3 regions of the Streptomyces sp. NPDC046909 genome follow, and region 3 is predicted to be linked to each of the others. Evidence: predicted binding sites of a transcription regulator. Region 3 holds the regulator's gene; each other region holds the start of a gene.
What was found. Region 3 encodes HrcA, which represses chaperone genes, less so after heat shock. Its sites were predicted from a motif close to TTNGCACTCNGNNNNNCNGAGTGCNAA; they were not measured.
Positions count from the first base shown of each region.

Region 1: the regulator HrcA is predicted to act here: its motif matches at 2,759-2,785, upstream of groL (chaperonin GroEL).
Region 2: the regulator HrcA is predicted to act here: its motif matches at 1,941-1,967, upstream of groES (co-chaperone GroES).

Region 1 covers NZ_JBEYXC010000004.1:594,701-602,060, reverse strand. The annotation lists gene ABZ928_RS15770 (glucosyl-3-phosphoglycerate synthase) at 1-92, opposite strand, end outside; SAM riboswitch class I at 229-384, shown strand; gene thrC (threonine synthase) at 402-1,703, shown strand; gene ABZ928_RS15760 (ubiquitin-like small modifier protein 1) at 1,700-1,975, shown strand; gene ABZ928_RS15755 (cold-shock protein) at 2,417-2,620, shown strand; gene groL (chaperonin GroEL) at 2,949-4,571, shown strand; gene ABZ928_RS15745 (NADH:flavin oxidoreductase) at 4,759-5,889, shown strand; gene ABZ928_RS15740 (GNAT family N-acetyltransferase) at 6,120-6,728, shown strand; gene ABZ928_RS15735 (metallophosphoesterase) at 6,774-7,360, shown strand, end outside.
Region 2 covers NZ_JBEYXC010000010.1:165,754-173,113, forward strand. The annotation lists gene ABZ928_RS31355 (methyltransferase domain-containing protein) at 1-4, opposite strand, end outside; gene ABZ928_RS31360 (polysaccharide deacetylase family protein) at 95-1,012, shown strand; gene ABZ928_RS31365 (polysaccharide deacetylase family protein) at 1,009-1,731, shown strand; gene groES (co-chaperone GroES) at 2,112-2,420, shown strand; gene groL (chaperonin GroEL) at 2,552-4,177, shown strand; gene ABZ928_RS31380 (ester cyclase) at 4,265-4,969, opposite strand; gene ABZ928_RS31385 (hypothetical protein) at 5,042-7,360, shown strand, end outside.
Region 3 covers NZ_JBEYXC010000020.1:39,763-47,122, forward strand. The annotation lists gene ABZ928_RS44555 (hypothetical protein) at 1-279, opposite strand, end outside; gene ABZ928_RS44560 (hypothetical protein) at 411-833, shown strand; gene ABZ928_RS44565 (VOC family protein) at 775-1,167, opposite strand; gene ABZ928_RS44570 (16S rRNA (uracil(1498)-N(3))-methyltransferase) at 1,184-1,936, opposite strand; gene ABZ928_RS44575 (nitronate monooxygenase) at 1,933-3,036, opposite strand; gene dnaJ (molecular chaperone DnaJ) at 3,195-4,331, opposite strand; gene hrcA (heat-inducible transcriptional repressor HrcA) at 4,332-5,348, opposite strand; gene ABZ928_RS44590 (MBL fold metallo-hydrolase) at 5,500-6,231, shown strand; gene ABZ928_RS44595 (DUF3097 domain-containing protein) at 6,263-7,066, shown strand; gene hemW (radical SAM family heme chaperone HemW) at 7,152-7,360, opposite strand, start outside.

The sequences.
Region 1 (7,360 bases), on a different contig from region 3:
GTGCGTTGCTTGGCGGCCATGATCTGGTGGAGCGGGCGATCGGTCACTGACCAGGAGCGGGTGGTCAGCCAGCGCTCGACTTCGTTCAGCACGTAGGCGGCTCCTTCACGTGTGATCCATCTCGCCGTTCGGACGTCTATCTCAACTGTCCTGGCCGTCGGTTACAGTCTTGAACAACGCGGATGACCATCGCATGTCCTGGATGGTCGGACGTTCACAACTTCATACCGCTCATCCAGAGGGGCAGAGGGATACGGCCCGATGAAGCCCCGGCAACCCTCCAGTCGGTACTCGTAGATCATTGTTGATCGTTCCGCGAGGCTCCCGACTAGGGAAGGTGCCAAATCCGTCTCACGGCGAGATGCGTCGTGAGGAAGATGAGGAGAAAGGGCCTCGCCTCCATGGCTGCGCAGACTGTTGCAAGCACCACCGATGCAAGCACCACCGCTACGACCGTAGACCTCGGCCCCGCCGCAGCGCTCAGCTGCCGTGAGTGCGGCCACCGGGTCCCTCTCGGACCGGTCTTCGCGTGCGAGGAGTGTTTCGGCCCGCTCGAGATCGCCTATGACTTCTCGGCCTACGACACCGAGGAACTCCGCAAGCGCATCGAGGCGGGACCCGCGAACATCTGGCGCTACGCGCCCCTGCTGCCCGTCCCCGCGGACGTGGCCGACAAGCCCAACATCAACCCGGGCTGGACCCAGCTCGTCAAGGCCGACAACCTCGCGCGCGAGCTCGGCGTGACCGGCGGACTGTATGTGAAGGACGACTCCGGTAACCCGACGCACTCCTTCAAGGACCGCGTCGTCGCCCAGGCCCTGGAGGCGGCCCGCGCCTTCGGCTTCACCACCCTCTCCTGCTCCTCCACCGGCAACCTGGCCGGTGCCGTCGGCGCCGCCGCCGCCCGCGCCGGCTTCCGGTCCTGCGTGTTCATCCCGCACGACCTGGAGCAGGGCAAGGTCGTCATGGCCGCCGTCTACGGCGGTGAGCTCGTCGGCATCGAGGGCAACTACGACGACGTGAACCGCTTCTGCTCCGAGCTGATCGGCGACCCGGCCGGCGAGGGCTGGGGCTTCGTCAACGTCAACCTGCGGCCCTACTACGCGGAGGGCTCCAAGACCCTGGCGTACGAGATCTGCGAGCAGCTCGGCTGGAAGCTTCCCGACCAGCTGGTCGTGCCGATCGCCTCCGGCTCGCAGCTCACGAAGATCGACAAGGGGCTCCAGGAGCTGATCAAGCTGGGGCTCGTCGAGGACAAGCCGTACAAGATCTTCGGGGCGCAGGCGGAGGGCTGCTCGCCGGTGTCCGTCGCCTACAAGGCGGGCCACGACGTCGTACGCCCCCAGAAGCCGAACACCATCGCCAAGTCCCTCGCCATCGGCAACCCGGCGGACGGGCCGTACGTCCTCGACATCGCGCGCCGCACCGGCGGTGCGGTGGAGGACGTGACGGACGAGCAGGTCGTCGACGCGATCAAGCTGCTCGCTCGCACGGAGGGCATCTTCGCCGAGACGGCCGGTGGCGTGACCGTGGGTGTGACCCGCAAGCTGATCGAGAACGGTCTCCTCGACCCGACGCTCACCACCGTCGTGCTGAACACCGGCGACGGCCTCAAGACCCTGGACGCGGTGGCCGGCACCGGCCTCACCGCGACCATCCGCCCGAACCTGGACTCCTTCCGAGAGGCTGGCCTCGCATCATGAGCGTGACCGTCCGCATCCCCACCATCCTGCGTACCTACACCGGCGGGCAGGCCGAGGTCGCCGCCGAGGGTGCCACCCTCGCCGACGTCATCGCCGACCTGGAGAAGAACCACACGGGCATCGCCGCACGCGTGCTCGACGACCAGGGCAAGCTGCGCCGGTTCGTCAACGTGTACGTCAATGACGACGACGTCCGCTTCGAGCAGGGCCTGGAGACGGCCACCCCGGACGGGGCCGGTGTCTCGATCATCCCGGCGGTCGCCGGAGGCTGACCGGACGTCGATCGTTACCCTGGGTAACGTCGATTACCAAGAGTTCATTGAATTGCCCCCTCCGTGAGAGAAGCGGAGGGGGCAATTCTCTATGGTTGAGCGCGGTACAGTTGGGGAACCTGCTCCGCTCCCCATGCCAGCCGCATATGAGTTCTCGCTCCGAGTGCGACGAGAAGTAGCCAAAGTGTGCGGTTCTTTTGCGAATTTTGCGCCTTTTATGGGGCCCGACTTGCCCCGAATTCGGGCGAATTCTCACTACATTCCGGACCCCTCACGTCCAGAATTCTCGTCCGATTGACCTGTTGCAGACGGCAGTTGGACAGATACATTCAGCCGCGGTCGACGCGTTCCGGCGCACGCCCCCAATCCGTGGGGGGTGAGGTCTGACCCGGATCCGCGAAGTGCGGATCTGTGCAAGGGCCAGTAATAGGGGAGTTAGGCATGGCTCAGGGCACCGTCAAGTGGTTCAACGCGGAGAAGGGGTACGGCTTCATCGCGGTCGACGGTGGTGCGGATGTTTTCGTCCACTACAGCGCGATCCAGATGGACGGGTACCGCACCCTGGAAGAGGGCCAGCGGGTGGAGTTCGAGATCTCGCAGGGCCAGAAGGGCCCGCAGGCCGACATGGTTCGCGTCACCGCTTGATACGCGCGACCGACTGAACACCGAGCGTCTTCTGCCGAAGGGCTCGCACCTCGTGAGGGGTGCGGGCCCTTCGGTCTGTCCGGACCCCTGTAAGGGCTGCCGGGACCGCTGCGGGACCTGGTCGATCCCCGAGAGGCGCTTGCACTCGACCATGCCGAGTGCTAATCATTGGCGTTAGCACTCTGAAGGTGAGAGTGACAACGAAGGACCGGGTCGGTGAGGCCCGCAGGCCGGGTGGGGCAAGGAACCACGAGGTGTGCGAGCCGTCCGTCGCGGGCGCGGGCGCGGTCCAGAAGAATCACCCCCAGTCCTGGAGGGACCACTTCACATGGCCAAGATCATCGCGTTCGACGAGGAGGCGCGGCGCGGCCTCGAGCGCGGCATGAACCAGCTCGCGGACGCCGTGAAGGTGACGCTCGGCCCCAAGGGCCGCAACGTCGTCCTCGAGAAGAAGTGGGGCGCCCCCACGATCACCAACGATGGTGTCTCCATCGCCAAGGAGATCGAGCTCGAGGACCCGTACGAGAAGATCGGCGCCGAGCTGGTCAAGGAAGTCGCGAAGAAGACCGACGACGTAGCCGGTGACGGCACGACGACTGCGACCGTCCTGGCCCAGGCCCTGGTGCGCGAGGGTCTGCGCAACGTGGCCGCCGGTGCCAACCCGATGGCTCTCAAGCGCGGTATCGAGAAGGCCGTCGAGGCCGTCTCCGGTGCCCTCCTTGAGCAGGCCAAGGATGTCGAGACCAAGGAGCAGATCGCTTCCACGGCCTCCATCTCCGCCGCCGACACCCAGATCGGCGAGCTCATCGCCGAGGCGATGGACAAGGTCGGCAAGGAAGGCGTCATCACCGTCGAGGAGTCCCAGACCTTCGGTCTGGAGCTGGAGCTGACGGAGGGTATGCGCTTCGACAAGGGCTACATCTCCGCCTACTTCGCCACCGACATGGAGCGTATGGAGGCGTCCCTGGACGACCCGTACATCCTGATCGCCAACTCCAAGATCGGCTCCGTCAAGGACCTGCTCCCGCTCCTGGAGAAGGTCATGCAGTCGGGCAAGCCGCTGCTGATCATCGCCGAGGACGTCGAGGGCGAGGCCCTGTCGACCCTGGTCGTCAACAAGATCCGTGGCACCTTCAAGTCCGTCGCCGTCAAGGCCCCGGGCTTCGGTGACCGTCGCAAGGCCATGCTCGGCGACATCGCCATCCTCACGGGCGGCGAGGTCATCTCCGAGGAGGTCGGCCTCAAGCTGGAGAACGCGACCCTGGACCTCCTGGGCCGCGCCCGCAAGGTCGTCATCACCAAGGACGAGACGACGATCGTCGACGGTGCCGGTTCGGCCGACCAGGTCGCCGGTCGCGTCAACCAGATCCGTGCCGAGATCGAGAACAGCGACTCGGACTACGACCGCGAGAAGCTCCAGGAGCGCCTGGCGAAGCTCGCCGGTGGCGTCGCCGTCATCAAGGCCGGTGCCGCGACCGAGGTCGAGCTCAAGGAGCGCAAGCACCGCATCGAGGACGCCGTGCGCAACGCCAAGGCGGCCGTCGAGGAGGGCATCGTCGCCGGTGGTGGCGTGGCCCTGCTCCAGGCCTCCGGTGTCTTTGAGAAGCTGGAGCTGGAGGGTGACGAGGCGACCGGCGCTGCCGCCGTCAAGCTCGCCCTCGAGGCCCCGCTGAAGCAGATCGCCGTCAACGCCGGCCTTGAGGGCGGCGTCGTGGTGGAGAAGGTCCGCAACCTCACCCCGGGTCACGGCCTCAACGCCGCCACCGGTGAGTACGTCGACCTGGTCAAGGAAGGCATCATCGACCCGGCGAAGGTCACGCGCTCCGCGCTCCAGAACGCCGCGTCGATCGCCGCGCTCTTCCTCACCACCGAGGCCGTCATCGCCGACAAGCCGGAGAAGGCCGCCGCGCCCGCCGGCGGCGGCATGCCGGGCGGTGACATGGACTTCTGATCCGTACGGATCGCCTGTCCTTCGTTCCGAGGGCGGCACTTCCCGCGAAAGCGGGGGGTGCCGCCCTCGGGCGTTTCCGGGGTACGGCGGGGATGTGAGGCGCCACACAGCCAGTTAGTTCAGTAGGTGCAACAATGCGTACGCACATACCAGCTGGTCAGATGAGCCACCTCCAAGGAGCCCCCGCGTGACCGTCTCCGCTTCCGTCCCCTCCACCCGCGCCGCCGAGGTCCTCTCCCGGCCCACCACGATCAACGGCCTGACCGTCCCGAACCGCATCGTCATGGCGCCGATGACCCGCATGTTCTCCCCGGGCGGCATCCCGGGCGCGGACGTGGCGTCGTACTACTCGCGCCGGGCGGCCGCGGGCGTCGGTCTGATCGTGACCGAGGGCACGTACGTCGGTCATGACTCGGCCGGTGACAGCACGCGCGTGCCCCGCTTCCACGGGGAGGAGCAGCTCGCGGGGTGGCAGAAGGTCGCCGAGGACGTGCACGCGGCGGGCGGCACGATCGTCCCGCAGCTCTGGCACATCGGCATGACCCGCACCCCGGGCCAGGGCCCCGTCCCGGACGCCCCGTCGGTCGGTCCCTCCGGTGTGCGTCCCGGTGCCGACGAGCCCACCGGGCACACGATGACCCAGCGCGACCTGGACGACGTCATCGGCGCCTTCGCCGAGGCCGCGGCCGCCGCGGAGCGCATCGGCATGGACGGCGTGGAGATCCACGGCGCCCACGGCTACCTCGTCGACCAGTTCCTGTGGGAGGGCACCAACCGCCGCACGGACGGGTACGGCGGTGACGCGGTCGCCCGTACCAAGTTCGCCGCCGAGATCGTGGCCGCCGTACGCGAGACCGTGTCGGCCGAGTTCCCGATCATCTTCCGCTACTCGCAGTGGAAGCAGGAGGCCTACCGCGCCCGTCTCGCCGAGACCCCGGAGGAGCTGGAGGCGATCCTCGCGCCGCTCGCCGCCGCCGGTGTCGACGCCTTCCACGCCTCCACCCGCCGCTACTGGCTCCCCGAGTTCGAGGACTCCGACCTCAACCTCGCCGGCTGGACCAAGAAGCTCACCGGCAAGCAGACCATCACCGTCGGCTCGGTCGGCCTCGACGGGGACTTCCTCAAGGGCTTCGTGGGCGAGGGCGCGCCGCTTCGTGGCATCGACGACCTTCTCGACCGCCTTGAGCGCGAGGAGTACGACCTCGTCGCCGTCGGGCGTGCGCTGCTTCAGGACCCGGAGTGGGCGGCGAAGGTGCTGGCGGGGCGGACGGGTGAGCTGAAGGCCTATGACGCGGCGGCGCTTCAGTCGCTGAGCTGAGGCGGGCGGCGGTGACGTGCGGGTCGGTGGGGGCGTGCGTCCCTGGGGGCTGCGCCCCCAGACCCCCATCGGCCCGAAGGGCTGCGCGGCAGGCCTCGCCCTCAAACTCCCCCAGAGGGGGCACCCCCAGACGGGCTGGAATGTGCGGACCGGCGTCGAGAGGGGCCGAGCGGGCTGGAGGGTGCCGACAGGCTGGTGAGGTGCGGCCGTTCCGCTGAGAAGATGCCCGCATGACCACGCCTTCCACCACCCCCTCCGCCCGTCCCGCCACCCCCGACGACATCGACGCCGTCGTCTCCGCCTTCACCAGCGCCTTCCTCCACGACCCCGTCTGGGGTCCCGTCTTCCCCGATGAGGCGCTGCGGGCTGAGCAGGCCGCGGTGATGTGGCGGGTGTATGTGACCTCGGCGCTCCGGTATCCGTGGACGCTGGTGACGCCCGGGGCGGAAGCCGCTGCCGTGTGGATCCCGCCGGGCGGGGTCGAGCTCACCGCCGAGGAGGTGGAGGGGCTGGAGGAGCGGCTCGCGACGGGCATCGATCCCGGAACGGCCCGGCGGATCATGGCGGTCGAGGAACGGTTCGGGGCGGCGCATCCCGAGGAGCCGTTCTTCCATCTCACGATCCTCGGTACGCACACCGATCACCGGGGCAAGGGCCTGGGCATGGCGCTGCTGGCCGAGAGCCTGGAGCGGGTGGACGCCGTCGGAGCCCCCGCCTATCTGGAGTCGACGAATCCCGCCAACATCAGGCGGTACGAGAGCGTCGGGTTCCGGGTGCGGGACGAAGTGGCCCTGGAATCAGGTGCGTTGGTCACGACTATGTGGCGGGCGGCCCGGTGAGATAAGTAGGGGCCCCGGTCGTCAATTGCCGCTAGCGTGCCGGAGATGAGGATCCTTCAGCTCTCGGACACGCACCTCGAACGCACCGACGCCCCCAACAAGAACGGCGTCAACGCCCACGACTCCCTGCGCCTCCTCCTCGCCGACCTGCGGCACCAGCAGGACATCGACGCGATCGTCGTCACCGGGGACCTCGCCAACGACGGGGCTGTGGAGGCGTATTCGGCACTTCATGAGCTGCTCGGCGAACTCGCGCGGACGCTCGGTGACGTGCCCGTTTTCTACACCACCGGCAACCATGACGAGCGCGAGGCCTTCGCGAAGGTGCTCGGGAGTGGGCATCCGGAGCCGGAGGCGGTGCTGGACGGGCCGGAGCGGGCGGCGGTCAGCACGGTGGGCGGGTGGCGGATCGTGACGCTGGACTCTCTGGTGCCGGGGGAGGTGTACGGCCGGTTGAGTGCGCAGCAACTCGACTGGTTGCGGGAGGTGTTGAGCACTCCGGCCGAGCTCGGGACCGTACTCGCCTTCCACCATCCGCCCATCGCCCTCGACAACCCTCTCCAGCAGATCTTCGGGCTGCGCGAGCCCGCCGACCTCGGCGCCGTGATCCGTGGCACCGACGTCAAGGTCGT
Region 2 (7,360 bases), on a different contig from region 3:
TCACCGGGTCATTGTGGGCCAGTCGGAGGACGCGGCGCCTCCGGCGGCGGTGTCGGCCCGGGATCAGGGCGGTGACCTGCGAGGATCCGGCGCCATGGGATCAGTAGTACAAAATGACAAAAGCCGGTCGGGTCAAGGGCTGCGCCTCCGGATCGGCGTCGCCGTCCTCGCCGTCGCCGCGATCGCCTCGGGCTGTACGCAGGCCGAGAGCACGAAGGTCCGCCCGGCCCCCGGCCAGCAGCCCCTGAAGGCGCCCCCCGCCCGGGCCCTGGACTCGTACGCCACCAAGCTCCGCGCCCAGGCGAGGACCGCCAAGCGCTGGGGCCTGGCGAAGGTCCCGCTGACGCCCCCGGCGCCGCCCGCGAAGAAGCCGAGGATCACCACCCGCAAGGGCTTCGAGGTCGACGACCACGTCGAGCAGGGCCTGCCGCCCGTCTTCACCACGATCCCCACCCGGCAGAAGATCGTCTTCCTCACCATCGACGACGGCGCCGAGAAGGACCCCGCGTTCCTGCGGATGATGAGCGAGCTGAAGATCCCGTACACCGCCTTCCTCAGCGACTACCTGGTCAAGGAGGACTACGGCTACTTCGAGCGGATGCGGGTCCGGGGCGTCGTACTCAACAACCACACGCTCCACCACCCGTACCTGCCGGGGCTGTCGTACACCGCGCAGAAGCGCGAGATCTGCGGCATGCAGGACGTCATCGAGAAGCGCTACGGCAAGCGGCCGCTGCTCTTCCGCCCGCCCTTCGGCAACTACAACGAGGACACGCTGCGGGCGGCGAAGGCCTGCGGGGTGAAGTACGCGCCGATCTGGAACGAGGAGGTCTTCGTCGACCACTGGGAGTACCGGGAGTGGGACCGCTCGATCCACCCGGGGGACATCGTGCTGAGTCACTTCCGCGGCCGGGAGGACTGGAAGGGCACGATGCCCGACATGATCCGCCGGTTCCTGAACAAGATCACGGCCGAGGGGTACGCGGTGGCCCGGCTGGAGGACTACCTGTGAGTGCGCGAGGACTGGCCGTCGTGGCCCTGGCGGCCACGCTGCTCACCGGCTGCGCCCCGTCCGTCGACCCCATCGAACGGCTGGGCAGGAAGGCGGTGACGTACGGGGCGAAGGGGACGCGGTCCGGGGCCGGGTCCGCCGTGCCCGTCGTGAAGCGGATCTCCACGTCCGACAAGGTCGTCTTCCTGACCTACGACGACGGCGCCGAGAAGGACCCCCGCTTCGTCGAACTGGTCCGTCAACAGCGGCTGCCCGTCAGCATGTTCCTCACGGACAGCGTCGTCGGACCCGGGTACGGCCACTTCGCCCGCCTCCAGTCGGTGGGCGCCTCGATCCAGAACCACACCCTCGACCACGCCGCCCTGCGCGGCCTGCCCTACGCCGGCCAGCGCGCCGAGATCTGCGGCCAGCAGGACAAACTCAAGTCCCGCTTCGGCATCCGCCCCCGCCTCTTCCGCCCGCCCTACGGCACGTACGACACGACGACCCTCCGCGCCGCCGCCGACTGCGGTGTCGAGGCGGTCGTGCTGTGGCGGGCGTCGATGGGGGACGAGGGCCTGACGTACGGGACGGGGGAGCGGCGGCTGCTGCCGGGGGACATCGTGTCCGTGGCGTCGATGGGGACGAGCGGGATGACGCTGGTGGAGCGGACGGAGAGGGTGCTGGAGGAGGTGCGGGGGGCGGGGCTGCGGGTGGGGCGGCTGGAGGATTACGTCTAGGGCGCCGGTCGGGGCATTTCAGCCTGTCCGGCGTTTGAGGACGAGGCCCCTTCAGGGCCGAAGCGGGGGTCTGGGGGCGGCAGCCCCCGGTCGCGGCAGCGCCGACGCAGGGTGCCAGGACAGTCACGGCGCCCCTGGTGAAATCCGCTCGGCCCGCGCCGCGAATCCGCTCGGCCCGCGCCGCGAATCCGCTCGGCTCGCGCCGCGAATTAGCAGTCCGCTTGACCGAGTGCTAATCGCGGTCATAGTCTCGGGTCTGGCACTCCCCCCTGGAGAGTGCCAATAGCGACGGGCAGGTCCGGCACCCGCGACGACGGATCCACCTGGTCGCCACCTCAGACAGTTAACCCCGTGAGATCTCCGAAGGGGGAGGTCGGATCGTGACGACCGCCAGCTCCAAGGTTGCCATCAAGCCGCTCGAGGACCGCATCGTGGTCCAGCCGCTCGACGCCGAGCAGACCACGGCCTCTGGCCTGGTCATTCCGGACACCGCGAAGGAGAAGCCCCAGGAGGGCGTCATCCTCGCCGTCGGTCCGGGTCGCTTCGAGAACGGCGAGCGCCTGCCGCTCGACGTGAAGGTCGGCGACATCGTGCTGTACAGCAAGTACGGCGGCACCGAGGTCAAGTACAACGGCGAGGAGTACCTCGTCCTCTCGTCCCGCGACGTCCTCGCGGTCATCGAGAAGTAGTTGACCCGCTTCTTCACCGAAGCACTTTGCTTTTGAGCTGCGCCCCGGGCCCCCGCGACCTCATGAATCCGGGCGTCAGGGGCGCAGTTCGCTTTTACACCCACGTTTTCCGAGAGGGCTGAACCGCTCCCATGGCGAAGATCCTGAAGTTCGACGAGGACGCCCGTCGCGCCCTCGAGCGCGGCGTCAACAAGCTTGCCGACACGGTCAAGGTGACGATCGGCCCCAAGGGCCGCAACGTCGTCATCGACAAGAAGTTCGGCGCCCCCACCATCACCAACGACGGTGTCACGATCGCCCGCGAGGTCGAGATCGAGGACCCGTACGAGAACCTCGGCGCGCAGCTGGTGAAGGAGGTGGCGACCAAGACCAACGACATCGCGGGTGACGGTACGACCACCGCCACCGTGCTCGCCCAGGCGCTGGTCCGCGAGGGCCTGAAGAACGTCGCCGCGGGTGCCTCCCCGGCGCTGCTGAAGAAGGGCATCGACGCCGCCGTAGCCGCCGTGTCGGAGGACCTTCTCGCCACCGCCCGCCCGATCGACGACAAGGCGGACATCGCCGCCGTCGCCGCGCTGTCCGCGCAGGACACGCAGGTCGGCGAGCTCATCGCCGAGGCGATGGACAAGGTCGGCAAGGACGGTGTCATCACCGTCGAGGAGTCCAACACCTTCGGGCTGGAGCTGGACTTCACCGAGGGCATGGCCTTCGACAAGGGCTACCTGTCCCCGTACTTCGTCACCGACCAGGAGCGTATGGAGGCCGTCCTCGACGACCCGTACATCCTGATCAACCAGGGCAAGATCTCCTCGATCCAGGACCTGCTGCCCCTCCTGGAGAAGGTCATCCAGGGCGGTGCCTCCAAGCCGCTGCTGATCATCGCCGAGGACGTCGAGGGCGAGGCCCTCTCCACCCTGGTCGTCAACAAGATCCGCGGCACCTTCAACGCCGTCGCCGTGAAGGCTCCCGGCTTCGGTGACCGCCGCAAGGCGATGCTCCAGGACATGGCGGTCCTCACCGGCGCCACGGTCATCTCCGAGGAGGTCGGCCTCAAGCTCGACCAGGCCGGTCTGGACGTGCTGGGCTCCGCCCGCCGCGTCACGATCACCAAGGACGACACCACGATCGTCGACGGCGCCGGCGACTCCGCCGACGTCGTGGGCCGCGTCAACCAGATCAAGGCCGAGATCGAGAACACGGACTCCGACTGGGACCGCGAGAAGCTCCAGGAGCGCCTCGCGAAGCTGGCCGGCGGCGTGTGCGTGATCAAGGTCGGCGCCGCCACCGAGGTGGAGCTGAAGGAGAAGAAGCACCGTCTGGAGGACGCCATCTCCGCGACCCGCGCCGCGGTCGAGGAGGGCATCGTCTCCGGTGGTGGCTCCGCGCTCGTCCACGCCGCGAAGGTGCTTGAGGGCGGCCTCGGCAAGACCGGCGACGAGGCCACCGGTGTCGCCGTCGTCCGCAAGGCCGTCGTCGAGCCGCTGCGCTGGATCGCCGAGAACGCCGGCCTGGAGGGCTACGTCATCACCTCCAAGGTCGCCGAGCTCGACAAGGGCCAGGGCTTCAACGCCGCCACCGGCGAGTACGGCGACCTGGTCAAGGCCGGCGTCATCGACCCGGTCAAGGTCACCCGCTCCGCCCTGGAGAACGCCGCCTCCATCGCCTCCCTCCTCCTCACGACCGAGACCCTGGTCGTCGAGAAGAAGGAAGAGGAGGAGCCGGCGGCCGCTGGTCACGGCCACGGTCACTCCCACTGAGCCCAGTAGCTCGTAGAAGCCCCGGCTTCATAGAAGGCCCGGCACCCGCGCGACGGGTGCCGGGCCTTCGCCGTACCAGTGGCGGCCCTACTGCTCCAGGTCGTCCAGCACGCCCAGCTGCCCCATCAGCCCGAGCCGGTCGTACTGCCACCACCCCTCGGCGATCTTCCCGTCGGCGGCACACCGATGGATGGTCGTCCCCGTCATGGAGACCCGCTTCCCCGTGGCCGGGATCCCCATGAAGTCCCCGTTGTGCGTCCCGTGCCAGGTCCACCGGGTGCACACCCGGTCACCCTGCGCCAGCTGGTCGTCGATGGTGAACTCGAAGTCGAAGCCGCCCTTCCACATCTCGACCTCCTCCCGCACCGCGTCCAGCCCGATCACGTCCTGCTCGTTCGACGGATCATGATCGTGATAGTCCTCGACCAGCAGCCCGTCGAACGACGGCACCTCCGTCCCGGCCAGCGCCTCGAAGAACCGCCGGCAGGTGGCGGCGTACAGCTGCTCGTCCCGCACCACGTCGAGATCCGTGAACGTCGGCATCTCGTCGCACAGCGCGACCATCTCCCGGAAGATCTTGTCCGTCTCCGGCAGCCCGGAATTCCGCATCGCCTCCTCGTACGACGGAAACTCCACGATCTCGACGAAGTGCGACGCGTCCCCCCGGTCCTTCCCGATGGTCGTGTGCGTCGCGGTCCGTTTCCCCTTGGTCTGCTCGACCCATGTGTCCATCAGCCGGTTCATCTCGTCGAAGCGGCTGGTTCTGCAGTCGATGAGCTGTACGAAGGTCATGACACCATCGCCTCCGGCCCCCTGGGTCCGGTTGTACGGGTCCATTGTCCCGCTCTTTGCCATCATGGGCCCATGGAGGCGCGGGGGGACCGGTCCGTCTCGGCGGGCCGTGACATCGGGGTGGCGGTGACCGGCGACCACAACAAGGTCGTAGTGCACCCCATGACCGCGACAGCCCCCATGGCCCGCTCGGCGTACCGGGAACAGGTGCGCCGCATCGCCCCGCGCGAACTCATCGACCGAGACCACGAGTTGGCCGAGCTCGCCGACTTCTGCACCGCCGCCTCGGGCCCGGCGTACGCCTGGTGGCGAGCCGGGGCGTGGGCGGGCAAGACCGCGCTGATGTCGTGGTTCGCGCTGCATCCGCCGCGGGGTGCGCGGGTGGTCCCGTTCTTCGTCACGGCACGGCTCGGTGCGCACGACGACGCCACGGCGTACGTCGACATCGTGGGCGAACAACTGGCCGAGCTGGCCGGGGAGGGACTGCCCGCCCATCTCACCGTGGCGACGCGCGAGGCCCACCTGCTGCGTCTGTACGGGGCGGCGGCCCGGACCTGCGCGACGCGTGGCGAACGGCTCGTCCTGCTCGTGGACGGGCTGGACGAGGACCGGGGCGTCACGACAGGACCGGACGCCCACAGCATCGCGGCCCTGCTCCCGGAGCACCCGGAGGCGGGCATGCGGGTGGTGGTCGCGGGCCGGCTCCATCCGCCGCTGCCGCAGGACGTCGCCGAGCGCCACCCCCTCCGCGATCCGGCGGCCGCACGGGAGCTGGTCGTCTCGCCGCACGCCCAGGCGGTCCGGGTGGAGGCGGAGCGCGAACTGAAGCGGCTGCTCCGAGGGCCGGGCCTCGCCCACGACCTGCTCGCGTTCGTCACCGCCGCCGAAGGAAGCCTGACGACGGCCGACCTCGCCCACCTCACCGGCGCGACACCGTACGAGGTCACCGACCTCCTGCGCACCATGGTGGGCCGCACCTTCGCCACCCGCGCGGAGGGATACCTCCTCGCCCACGAGGAACTCAGGGTCCAGGCCGAGGAGATGATCGGCGCCCGTGAGCTGACGCGCCGCCGCGACGCCCTGCAGGAGTGGGCCGACGACCACGCGACGCGCGGCTGGCCGGAGGACACCCCCGCCTATCTGCTGCGGGACCACTTCCTCGTACTGCGCCGCTGCGGCGACCTCGACCGGATGCTCCGGCACGCCCTGGACCCCGTACGCCATGACCGGATGCTCGCCGTCACCGGCGGGGACGCCACCGCGCTGCGGGAGATCCGGCTCGTCCGGGAGCGGCTGACCGGCGCGGGGCAGCCCGTCGACCTGCTGACACTGCTGCGCCTGGCGATGCGGCGCACGGATCTGCTGGACCGCAACACCTGGATCACCGCGGACTTCGCCCGGGCCTGGGCCGAACTCGGCGAGTACGACCGCGCGGAGGCCGCGGCCCGGACCCTGCGGCACCCCGAGCGACGAGCCGAATGCCTGGCGCAGGTGGCCAGAACGCTCGCCGTCCGCGAGAAGACCGAGCACGCCCGCACCCTGCTCGCCGAGGCCGAGGCCGAACTGGCGGAGGCCATGGCGGAAGTGTCGGACAGCGCCTCCGAGGCGGGCGGAAGCCGGCAGACGTACGGACTGCCCTCCGCCCGCCTTGCCGTCGTCCAGCTGCTGATGGCACTCGACCTGTACGACAGGGCGGAACAGGTCGCCTCGTCCGGCGGCGACACCTGGCCCGAGCACCGGCGGATCGCCTGTCTGGTCGGCATCCGGCTGGGCACCGAGCAGATCGACCGCGCGCTGGACCTCCTGGAGTCCCACCCGGAGCTGGAACCCGCTTACCTGGTGCGCATCGGCTTGCTGCTCGACGACTACGAGCCGTTGGACTCCCGGCAGAAGGACAGATTGCGCACGCTGGTCGTCGAGGGGTGGCAGCGGGCCGACTCCTACGACCAGGTGCGGGACGTGGTGGAGGAGCTGGCCCGGGCAGGTGAGTTCGAGGACGCGGAGCGGGCGGCCCGCACCTGGGACGCCGACGCGGAGGAACGCGCGGGCCTGCTGCTGACCGTGTACTCCGAACTGGTCCGCGCCAACTACCCGGAATCCGGAAGGCTGTTCAGCGAGATAGCCGGCGCCGGCCACCGCGACGACGCCCTCATCGCATCGGTGACGGGCCTGGCCCGCATCGGCCTGCTGCACCAGGCGCGGGAGCACGCACAGTTGATCACCGACCGCTACGACCGGGAGAACGCGCTGTCTGCGGTCGTCGAGGCGCTCGCCGCCGAGGGGAAGTTCGCCGAGGCCGAGGAACTGCAGAGGACGGGTCTCCGTGACGACCGTGGGGACGAAGCGCTGGTGACCGGGGCGGTCGCCTGGGCGGCGCGGGGACACCGTGCG
Region 3 (7,360 bases):
GCCCGTGCAGGTGACCTCGGCGACGGCGTTCTCGGTCGCGGTGGGCGTGGGCCGGTTGCCGTAGGTGGCGTGGCAGGTCAGCCACTGCACCTCGGCCTTCTGCCGGTTCAGCTCCCGTGTCACGGTCTGGTCGGTGGTGTACGCCACGGACGCGGAACTCAGCCCCGCCGGATCACAGGCGACGGCCCCGCCGACGGCGACGACGGCAAGGGCGGCACCGGCGGCGACCCGCCGCCCGCGGCGGCCTCGCTGCTGCCAAAACCTCCTGAATGCCCCCATGGAGGGCAGCTTCCCACTGTCCCGCCCGACGCGGTAGAGCGCATTGGGACACTCATCCCACAATCGAGTGAAGATCGACGCCCGCGGAAAACCCGGAGACCGGGCGGTGTCCGTCCGCCTAACGTGCCGGTATGCGCAACGACCGCCGCCTCCGCCGACTCGTCGTGGACGAGAACACGGCGTACCTGTGGAACTTCCGCCAGACGAAGGGCGCCGACGGCGTCTGGCGCGACACCGTCACCCTGCACCGGGACGGCGACCGCACCCGGTTCGTCTTCCGAGCGGGCGGCGCAGGCTCGGGCCGGTACGTCTCCGAGGGCGACATCTGGTTCCAGGGCTGCGCGGTCGACGGCCGGGGCAGCGGGATCAATCTCCGCGAGCCCGCCGTCGTACGCGCCCTGCTCGACGAAGCGACCCGGCGCGGTCTGCTGCGGCCCGGCGACCGGGAGTTGGACGGCTGGGACCTCTTCTACGCCGTCGAGGCGGCCGTCGATCTCAAGCGCGCAGCAGCAGCCACTCCTGCAACTCCACCAGGTTCCCCTCCGGGTCCTTGAGGTGGGCGACCCGCATCCGGTCGGTCATGGGTGCGGGCCCGTGCAGCAGGACGGCACCCCGCTCGACGATCTGCGCGCAGTAACCGTCGAGGTCGTCGACGCGCAGCACGACCAACGACCGGTGCCCGCTGGCCTCGTCGCCCAGCTCCCCCAGGATCCCCGCCATCATGGCCCGGTCCTGGAGGGCGATCCCGGCGGAGCCGGTCGCGGGGCTGAACTTCTCGTACGGCCCCTCGGTCGCCCCCGACTGCGGCTTGAGGCCGAGGACTTCGGCGTAGAAGCGGTAGCAGAGGGGGAAGTCGGTGACGAGCAGCCGGACTTGAGCGAGTTCCAAGAGGTTCCCCTCGGTGTCAGGACCAGCGGCCGGTGCGGGCCAGGAGCACGGCGGTGGCCGCGGTCCCGGCGGTCGACGTACGCAGCACGCTACGCCCCAGGACGTACGGCTTCGCCCCCGCTTCCGTGAACAGCGCCAACTCGTCCTTGGCGACGCCCCCTTCGGGGCCGACGACCAGCACGATCTCGCCCTCGGTGGGGAGTTCGGCGGTGGCGAGGGGCGCGCTTGCGTTCTCGAAGTCGGAGTGGAGGACGGCGGCGAAGTCGGCCTCGGCGAGGAGCGCGGCGACCTGCTTGGTGGTGGCGAGGTCGGCGATCTCGGGGAAGCGCACCCGGCGGGACTGCTTGCCGGCCTCGCGGGCGGTGGCCCGCCATTTGGCGAGGGCCTTCAGGCCGCGGTCGCCCTTCCACTGGGTGATACAGCGGGCCGCCTGCCAGGGCACGATCGCGTCGACGCCGGTCTCCGTCATGGTCTCGACGGCGAGTTCACCGCGGTCGCCCTTGGGGAGGGCCTGGACGACGGTGATGCGGGGTTCCTCGGGCGGCTCCTCGGCGACCGTGTCCAGCTGGACGATCAACCGGTCCTTGCCCTCGGTGCCGAGCACCACGCAGTCGGCCCAGCGGCCGGTGCCGTCGGTGAGGATGACGTCCTCGCCGGGCGCGAGCCGCTTCACGGAGACGGCGTGGCGGCCCTCGGGACCGTCCAGGACATAGCGTCCGCCGGGGCCGGAGTCGGCGAAGTGCTCGACGACGAACACGGGAGCCGTCATCGGACGTCACCGCCTTCCGGGAACTCAGGGAACTCGGGGAAGACCGACAACGCTGTCCTCGCGGCGGCGAGTTCACCGGCCAGGACCTCCACGAGCTGCCCGGCGGGCAGGTCGCGTGCCATGCGGTGGCCCTGTCCGGCCCACAGCGCCATGCCCTGCGCGTCCTTGGCCTTGGCGGCGGACTTGCGCAGCGGTGAGGTGAGGTGGTGGACCTCGGGGTAGGCGGCGGGGGCGTAGCGGCCGTGCTCGCGCAGGAAGCGGTTGACGAGGCCGCGGGCGGGGCGGCCGGAGAAGGCGCGGGTCAACTCGGTGCGGACGAACAGGGGGTTGGTGAGCGCCTCCTTGTGCACGGCGGCGGCACCGGACTCGGGGGTGGCGAGGAAGGCGGTGCCGAGCTGGGCGGCGCTCGCCCCGGCGGCGAGGACGGCGGCGATCTGGCTGCCGCGCATGATGCCACCGGCGGCGACGACCGGGATGCCGACGGTCTCGCGGATCTGGGCGACGAGGGAGAGCAGCCCGATCCCGGCGCCGTCGCTGTCGGGGACGTCCCGATGGGTTCCTTGGTGTCCGCCCGCCTCCACGCCCTGCGCGATGACCGCGTCCGCGCCGGCCCGCTGCACCGCGAGGGCCTCCTCCGGGGTGGTCGCGGTGACGAGGGTGAAGGTGCCGACGCGGCGGAGGGATTCGAGGACGTCGGGGGTGGGCGCGCCGAAGTGGAACGACACAACCGGCACGGGGTTGTCGAGGAGCACGGCGAGCTTGGCGTCGTATCCGTCGTCCCGGCCGCTGTCGGGGTCGCCGAGCTCGGTCTCGTACCAGGCGGCCTCGCCGGCGAGCTGGTGCGCGTAGACCTCCACGGCGGCGGGATCGGCATACTCCGGCTGCGGCATGAAGAGGTTGATCCCGAAGGGGCGCCCGGTGAGCCCCCGCAGCTGCTTGATCTCCTGGTACATCCCGTCCGCGGTCTTGTACCCGGCGGCGAGGAACCCGAGCCCCCCGGCGTCGGACACGGCGGCGGCGAGCTGCGGCACGGAGACGCCGCCCGCCATGGGGGCCTGCACGATCGGATAGGGGAAGAGATCGGTCAGCGCGGAGGACATGACCGCATGTTGTCACGTCCTCCGAACAAGTCCGAATCCGGCCTTCCGCTGGCATAGGCCAGGGGAATGGGCGGCGGGTGAGGGCCCTGACCACTGGTCGAGGACCAGTGAAATCCGGCTACCCGCACCCGCACTCGGCGACCGTTTCCGCGCTCCCGTCATCGACCGTTGAAGGCGTCCTTCAGCCGCGAGAACAACCCCTGCTGCCCCGGCTGGAACTGCCCCGTGGGCCGCTCCTCGCCGCGCAGCTTCGCCAGTTCCCGCAGCAGGCGCTCCTGCTCGGGGTCGAGCTTGTTCGGGGTCTGGACCTCGACGTGGACGATGAGGTCGCCGCGGCCGCCGCCCCGCAGATGCGTGACACCGCGGCCGTGCAGCGGGATCGACTGCCCGGACTGGGTGCCGGGACGGATGTCGACCTCCTCCATGCCGTCGAGCGTCTCCAGCGGCACCTTCGTGCCGAGCGCCGCCGCCGTCATCGGGATCGTCACCGTGCAGTGCAGATCGTCGCCGCGCCGCTGGAACATCGCGTGCGGCAGTTCGTGGATCTCGACGTACAGGTCACCGGCCGGACCGCCACCGGGCCCGACCTCGCCCTCACCGGCGAGCTGGATCCGCGTGCCGTTGTCGACACCGGCCGGGATCTTGACCGTGAGGGTACGGCGCGACCGTACGCGACCGTCGCCCGCGCACTCGGGGCACGGCGTCGGAACGACCGTCCCGAACCCCTGGCACTGCGGACACGGCCGGGACGTCATGACCTGGCCCAGGAAGGACCGCGTCACCTGCGACACCTCACCGCGACCGCGGCACATGTCACATGTCTGGGCCGAGGTCCCCGGCGCCGCGCCCTCACCGCTACAGGTGGAGCAGACGATCGCGGTGTCGACCTGGATGTCCTTCGTGGTGCCGAAGGCCGCCTCGTCGAGCTCGATCTCCAGCCGGATCATCGCGTCCTGGCCACGCCGGGTCCGCGACCGCGGACCGCGCTGCGAGGCCGTACCGAAGAACGCGTCCATGATGTCCGAGAAGTTCCCGAACCCACCGGCCCCGAAGCCGCCCGCGCCACCGCCGCCGGCCTGCGAGAGCGGGTCGCCGCCGAGGTCGTAGACCTGCTTCTTCTGCGGGTCCGACAGCACCTCGTAAGCGGCGTTGATCTCCTTGAACCGCTCCTGGGTCTTCGGATCCGGGTTGACGTCCGGGTGCAGCTCGCGTGCGAGCCGACGGAACGCCTTCTTGATCTCATCCTGCGACGCGTCGCGGCGCACGCCGAGAACGGCGTAGTAGTCCGTGGCCACTTACGACTCCGCCAGGATCTGTCCGACGTACCGTGCCACTGCGCGTACCGCTCCCATCGTTCCCGGGTAATCCATGCGGGTCGGTCCGACCACGCCGAGCTTGGCGACTGCCTCGCCGCCCGAACCGTAGCCGACCGACACGACGGACGTGGAGTTGAGTCCCTCATAGGCGTTCTCATGACCGATGCGTACGGTCATGCCCGAATCCCCGGCCTCACCAAGCAACTTGAGAAGCACGACCTGCTCCTCAAGGGCTTCGAGCACCGGTCGGATAGTGAGGGGGAAGTCATGTCCGAAGCGGGTGAGATTGGCGGTGCCGCCGATCATCAACCGCTCCTCGTTCTCCTCGACGAGTGTCTCCAGCAGGGTGGAGAGCACGGTCGAGACGGTGCCGCGGTCCTCGATGTCGAAGCCCTCCGGCAGGTCCTCCACCAGGTGCGGCACATCCGCGAAACGGCGTCCCGCGACCCTGCTGTTCAGCCGCGCCCGCAGATCGGCCAGCGAGGCCTCTCCGAAGGGCGCCGGGCAGTCGACCATGCGCTGCTCGACCCGCCCGGTGTCCGTGATGAGGACGAGCATCACGCGCGCGGGGGCGAGCGAGAGCAGCTCCACATGCCGGACGGTGGACCGGGTCAGCGACGGATACTGCACGACGGCGACCTGCCGGGTGAGCTGAGCGAGCAGCCGTACCGTCCGCGCGACGACATCATCGAGATCGACGGCGCCGTCGAGGAAGTTCTGGATGGCCCGCCGCTCGGGCGCGGTCATCGGCTTGACGCCGGCGAGCTTGTCGACGAAGAGCCGGTAGCCCTTGTCGGTGGGGATCCGCCCGGCGCTGGTGTGCGGCTGGGCGATGAACCCCTCGTCCTCCAGGGCCGCCATGTCGTTGCGGATCGTCGCCGGCGAGACACCGAGGCTGTGCCGCTCGGTCAGCGCCTTGGAGCCGACCGGCTCCTCGGTGCCGACATAGTCCTGGACGATGGCGCGCAGCACCTGAAGCCTGCGTTCACTCAGCATCGCGCACACCTCCAGAGGTCGTTCCCTTGGCGCTTCGCCTGGCACTCTTCACATCCGAGTGCCAGCGTTCCCCGGCCCAGTGTACGGCGGTGGGGTACCGCCCCGGCAAGGTCGGTCCGGCCACGGCCTCCCGTACGGCTAGCGTCGCCGTATGACGGTGACTTGGGAAGAGCTGGGGTGGGAGCGGGTGGCGGCCGGGGTCGGGCGGTGCCGGCTCCCTGGCTGGGACTGCACGGCGGGTCTGGTCGTCGGCGAGGGTACCGCTCTGGTGATCGACGCCGGGTCGAGCCTGGCTGAGGGCGCGCGCATCCGCGCCCAGGCGGAGACCCTCGCGGGCCGGCGTGTGACCCATCTCGCGCTGACACACCCCCACTTCGACCACGTGTTCGGGGCAGCGGCGTTCACGGACGCGGAGGTGTTCGCCCCGGTGGGCATGGACACCCTCTTCGCCCAGCACCACGCGCGCGAGGAGCTGCGCTCGGACGCGATCCGCAACGGCCTGGAGGAGGCACTCGCCGATGAGGCGGTGTCGGCGCTGCCCCGCCCCCGCCACCACGTCTCCGGCGAGTGGACCCTCGACCTCGGCACCGGCCGCCAGGTCCTCCTCGCGAACGTCGGCCCCGGCCACACCGCCCACGACCTCGCGGTCCTCGTCCCCGGCTCCCCCGAGGTGGTCTTCTGCGGCGACCTGGTCGAGGAGTCCGGCGAACCCCAGGCGGGCCCGGACGCCGTACCGTCCCACTGGCCGGCCGCGCTCGACAGGTTGTTGGACCTGGGCGGCGAGGACGCACTGTACGTGCCTGGTCACGGAGCGGTGGTGGACGCGGCCTTCGTACGACGCCAGCGCGACGCCCTGGCCACGAGGTTCGGCGTGTCGCGCTAGGTCGGCCGGGGCTTCTCCTATCGTCATCCGAATGCGCCAGTACTCCGCCGACCTGACCCCGCCCTGGAAGAAGCCGAAGCCCGTCCCCGAGGTCCCGGCGGAGCCCGGCCTGGTGGTCGAGGAACCCGGCACCGGCTTCTGCGGCGCGGTGATCCGCTGCGAGGCGGGCACGGTGACCCTGGAGGACCGCTTCGGCAAGCACCGGGTGTTCCCGCTGGAGCCGAGGGGCTTCCTGCTGGAGGGCCGGGTGGTGACGCTCGTCCGCCCGACAGGCATTACGCCGGTACGTCCCTCCCGTACGGCATCCGGCTCGGTGGCCGTCCCCGGCGCACGCGCACGCGTGGCCCGCGCGGGGCGCATCTACGTCGAGGGCCGGCACGACGCCGAACTGGTCGAGAAGGTCTGGGGCGACGACCTGCGCATCGAGGGCGTGGTCGTGGAGTACCTGGAGGGCGTCGACGACCTGCCGAGGATCGTGGAGGAGTTCGCGCCGGGCCCGGACGCCCGTCTGGGGGTGCTCGTGGACCACTTGCTGCCGGGCACGAAGGAGTGGCGCATCGCGGAGGCGGTGACGAGCGAGCACGCCCTGGTCGTCGGCCACCCGTACATCGACATCTGGGAGGCGGTGAAGCCGTCGTCCCTGGGCATCGCGGGCTGGCCGCGGGTGCCGCACGGGCAGGACTGGAAGACGGGCGTGTGCCGGGCGCTGGGCTGGCCGCCGGAGAACACGGGGGCGGTGTGGCAGGCGATCTTGAAGAGGGTGACCTCGTACAAGGACCTGGAGCCAGAGCTGCTGGGAAGGGTGGAGGAACTGATCGATTTCGTCACGGCGTAACTCGGAGCGCTCATAGGCGCAGGCGCACTGCACCAACCTAAGGGGCGCGGGGAACTGCGCGACCAGCCCCCACCGGCCCGCAGACTCAATCGACGAGGTCCCTCACCACCGCATCGGCCAGAAGCCGCCCCCGCAGGGTAAGCACGGCACGCCCCTCCTCATAGGGCCCCCCATCCAGCAGCCCCTCCGACAGCGCCCGCCGAGAAGCCGCCAGCCCCTCCTCCCGCAGCAGCGACAGCGGCACCCCCTCCCGAAGCCGCAGCTCCAGCAGGATCCGCTCGACCCGCCGGTCCT